Regions from separate parts of the Streptomyces sp. NPDC006430 genome, predicted to be linked through region 1. Evidence: riboswitches for the same ligand, from Rfam matches in the RefSeq annotation. Region 1 holds a riboswitch; the other holds the start of a gene.
What was found. Region 1 has a riboswitch for thiamine pyrophosphate ahead of thiC (phosphomethylpyrimidine synthase ThiC). Riboswitches for the same ligand answer to the same signal wherever they lie in the genome.

Region 1 (2,183 bases):
ACCGCCACCGCGAAGACGGCTGCGAGGAGCGCCAGGGGCAGTTTGCGGTTCACGTCGATCACGGAGTACTGGAGGTCCCGGGGCGCGTCCGGTGCGTACGCGACGACCACCTCCTGGCCGTCGGCCAACTGCCGAGGTGCGCCCGGCTGGACGATCTCGAAGAAGGTGCGGCCCTTGTCTGACCCGGTGCTGACCTCGATGGTGGCCTTCTTGCACTCACCGGTCTGCGCAGCCTGGGCCTCGCGGCCCTCCGGGGTCGACGTGTTGCCGGTGGGCGGCACCTGCGAGGCGTTCACGGATTTGCAGTCGACCCGTTCGACCGCGACGACGCGGCCCTGCTGCGTCTGGCGGTCGAAGCCCACTCCGGAGCGCTCGTGGGCGGGCGCGCCGCCCGGCCAGAGCAGCGCCATGCCGACGAAGACGGCGACGGCGAAGGGGATCAGCACGGCCGCGATGACCTTGCGCAGGTGCTTCGAGACGGGTGCCGCCGGCCCGTGGCCGTGGCCGTGGCCGTGCGAATGACCGCCGTGGGAGTGGCCGTGGGATGGGCCGTGGTCGTGCCCGGGGTCCGTCTGCGCGTGGTCAGAGCGACCCGTGGGCTCGATGGGCTCGGTGGTGGGCTGCGGCGAAGACGTCACCGGCAGATCATCGCAAGAGATGAGGGGGCCCACTGTTCAGCACGCCACAGATGACGCTAGCGTGGGGTCACCTTTGCACAACGCGGGAGCTCGGAGCACCGGGCTGAGAGGGCGCTGATCACCGTACGCGCGGCACGCATGCGTACGGGACGAGGCTGCGTCGACCGCCGAACCTGTTACCGGGTAATGCCGGCGTAGGGAGATCAGGTCTCATGACCATTCAGGACGCACGCACGCCTGCCGTCAGCCAGGACGCCGACGGCCAGACCGAGCGCCAGCCGGGCTGGCACAAGGGCTACGTGGCGGGCTCGCGCCCCGACATCCGGGTGCCGGTCCGCCAGGTCCACCTCACCAACGGCAAGGACGTGACGCTGTACGACACGTCCGGCCCGTACACCGACCCACAGATCGAGACCGACGTGCGCCGCGGCCTGCCGCCGCTGCGCGAGAACTGGATCATCGGCCGAGGTGACACCGAGGAGTACGCGGGCCGTCCCGTGCGCCCCGAGGACGACGGCATCAAGCACACCTCGCCGCGCGGTGGCCTCAAGAACCTCGACGCGGTCTTCCCGGGCCGTCCCCGCCAGCCCCGCCGCGGGCGTGGCGGTGCCGCCGTCACGCAGCTCGCGTACGCCCGCCGTGGGGAGATCACCCCGGAGATGGAGTACGTCGCGATCCGCGAGAACGTCTCCCCCGAGGTCGTACGCGAAGAGATCGCCGCAGGTCGTGCGGTGCTCCCGGCGAACGTGAACCACCCGGAGATCGAGCCGATGATCATCGGCAAGCGGTTCCTGGTGAAGGTCAACGCCAACATCGGCAACTCTGCCGTCACCTCCTCCATCGAGGAGGAGGTCGAGAAGATGACGTGGGCGACCAAGTGGGGCGCCGACACGGTCATGGACCTCTCGACCGGCCGCAACATCCACACCACCCGCGAATGGGTGCTGCGCAACTCCCCGGTGCCGATCGGCACCGTGCCGCTGTACCAGGCACTCGAGAAGGTCGACGGCCGCGCCGAGGACCTGACGTGGGAGATCTACAAGGACACGGTCATCGAGCAGGCCGAGCAGGGCGTCGACTACATGACGGTCCACGCCGGCGTGCTGCTGCCGTACGTGCCGCTGACCGCCCGCCGTAAGACCGGCATCGTCTCGCGTGGCGGCTCGATCATGGCGGCGTGGTGCCTGGCGCACCACAAGGAGAACTTCCTCTACACGAACTTCGAGGAGCTCTGCGAGATCCTCGCGGCGTACGACGTCACGTACTCGCTCGGGGACGGCCTGCGCCCCGGCTCGATCGCGGACGCTAACGACGCGGCCCAGTTCGCGGAGCTGAAGACGCTGGGCGAGCTGAATACGATCGCCAAGCGGCACAACGTGCAGACCATGATCGAGGGCCCGGGACACGTCCCGATGCACAAGATCAAGGAGAACATCGACCTCCAGCAGGAGATCTGCGAGGAGGCGCCGTTCTACACGCTCGGCCCGCTGACCACGGACGTCGCCCCGGCGTACGACCACATCACCTCCGGCATCGGCGCCGCGA
Region 2 (2,183 bases), on a different contig from region 1:
TGGCGATGGTCTGCGGAGCCACGTCCTCGGGCTTCTCGATGACCACGCCGTGCTTCGTGAACAGCTCCGGCAGCTTCGCGTCCTTGACCACCGGGTTCACGAACATCTGGAGCGGCATGTCCTCCTGGAACTTCTTGCTCACCAGGAAGTCGAGGAGCGCCTTGCCGCCCTCCTCGTTCTTCGCTCCCTTGAGCAGGCCCGCGAACTCGACCTGGCGGAAGCAGGTACCGGTGGAGACGCCCGTGGGGGCCTCGGCCGGCTGCGGCTCGCCGTACAGGACCTCGACCGGCGGGCTGGAGGCGTAGGAGACGACCAGCGGACGGTCGCCCTTGGCCTTCTTGCCGCCCGCGGAACCGGAGAAGCGCTCGTTGTAGGCCTGCTCCCAGCCGTCCACGACCTCCACGCCGTTGGCCTTGAGCTTGCTCCAGTAGTCCTTCCAACCCTCCTCGCCGTACTTGCCGACGGAGGCGAGCAGGAATCCGAGTCCGGGCGAGGAGGTCGCCGCGTTCTCGGTGACCAGCAGGTTCTTGTACTCCGGCTTGATCAGGTCATCCAGCGTCTGCGGCGGGGCCAGCTTCTTTTCGGCGAAGTACGCCTTGTCGTAGTTCACGCAGATGTCGCCGGAGTCGATCGGGGTGACCCGATGCTCCTTGTCGAGCACGTACTCGGGCTTCACCTCGGCCAGGCCCTTGGCCTCGTACGGGGTGAAGATGCCGTTGTCGAGGGCGCGCGAGAGCAGCGTGTTGTCCACACCGAAGAAGACGTCGCCGCGCGGGGAGCCCTTGGTGAGGATTTCCTGGTTGAGGGCGGCGCCCGCGTCCCCGGACTTGAGGACCTTGACGGTGTAGCCGCTCTGCTGCTCGAACTCCTTGAGGACCGTGTCGGTCACGTTGAAGGAGTCGTGGGAGACGAGCGTGACCGTCTTGGGCTTCGGCCCTCCGCTCTCGGCGTCGGCGGACTTGTCCGGGCTCCCGCCGCCGCAGGCGCTGAGCGTGGTGACGCCGAGCGCGGCCGCGAGCGCTGCGCCCGCGAACTTCCTGGTGGTGCTCACTGGTGAATTCCTCCTGGGATGACCAGGAGAAGACGCGGCCCTGCCCGGCGCTCAGTGCGAGCGGTCGCCGGGCAGGGCGCAACAGCTTGAGTGGTGACCGAACTTCCTACCCCGAATGACCGGGGCGAGGTTCAGAGGGTCTGCAGCTACGGTTGCCGCACTCTCAGCGCTGTGGCGCTCCCCTGTCGGAATATGCAATTGGTTCGGCCACAGGGTACCCCGTGGCCGAACGGAGGCGGAGAACAGCGGAAGCTAGCGCTCCGAAGCGGCCAGCTGGCCGCACGCGCCGTCGATCTCCTGACCGCGGGTGTCACGTACGGTCACCGGCACGCCGTGGCGGGCGATGGCTTCCACGAAGGCCCGCTCGTCCTCCGGACGCGAGGCGGTCCACTTCGAGCCCGGCGTCGGGTTCAGCGGGATCAGGTTGACGTGGACGCGCTTGCCCTTCAGCAGCCGACCGAGGAGGTCGCCCCGCCAGGCCTGGTCGTTGATGTCGCGGATCAGGGCGTACTCGATCGAGATGCGACGACCGGACTTCTCGGCGTACTCCCAGGCCGCGTCGAGGACCTCGCGGACCTTCCAGCGGGTGTTCACCGGGACGAGGGTGTCGCGCAGCTCGTCGTCCGGGGCGTGCAGCGAGACCGCGAGGCGACACTTGAAGCCCTCGTCGGCGAACCGCAGCATCGCCGGCACCAGGCCGACGGTGGACACGGTGATGCCACGCTGCGACAGGCCCAGGCCGTCGGGCTCGGGGTCGGTGAGGCGACGGATGGCACCGACGACCCGCTTGTAGTTGGCGAGCGGCTCGCCCATGCCCATGAAGACGATGTTGGACAGCCGGGCCGGGCCGCCCGGGACCTCGCCGTCGCGCAGTGCACGCATGCCGTCGACGATCTGGTGGACGATCTCGGCGGTGGACAGGTTGCGGTCCAGACCGGCCTGGCCGGTGGCGCAGAACGGGCAGTTCATACCGCAGCCGGCCTGCGAGGAGATGCACATGGTGACCCGGTCGGGGTAGCGCATCAGCACGGACTCGACGAGCGTGCCGTCGTGCAGCTTCCACAGGGTCTTGCGGGTGGTGTCGTCGTCGCAGGAGATGTGCCGGACGACGTTCATCAGCTCGGGCAGCAGC

Region 2: another riboswitch for thiamine pyrophosphate. It lies ahead of ABZZ20_RS32165 (thiamine ABC transporter substrate-binding protein); the one in region 1 lies ahead of thiC (phosphomethylpyrimidine synthase ThiC).

Annotation. Positions count from the first base shown of each region.
Region 1 is NZ_JBEXQA010000009.1:63,925-66,107, forward strand. It holds gene ABZZ20_RS15885 (YibE/F family protein) at 1-671, opposite strand, end outside; TPP riboswitch at 711-856, shown strand; gene thiC (phosphomethylpyrimidine synthase ThiC) at 851-2,183, shown strand, end outside.
Region 2 is NZ_JBEXQA010000037.1:23,790-25,972, forward strand. It holds gene ABZZ20_RS32165 (thiamine ABC transporter substrate-binding protein) at 1-1,051, opposite strand, end outside; TPP riboswitch at 1,137-1,245, opposite strand; gene rlmN (23S rRNA (adenine(2503)-C(2))-methyltransferase RlmN) at 1,304-2,183, opposite strand, start outside.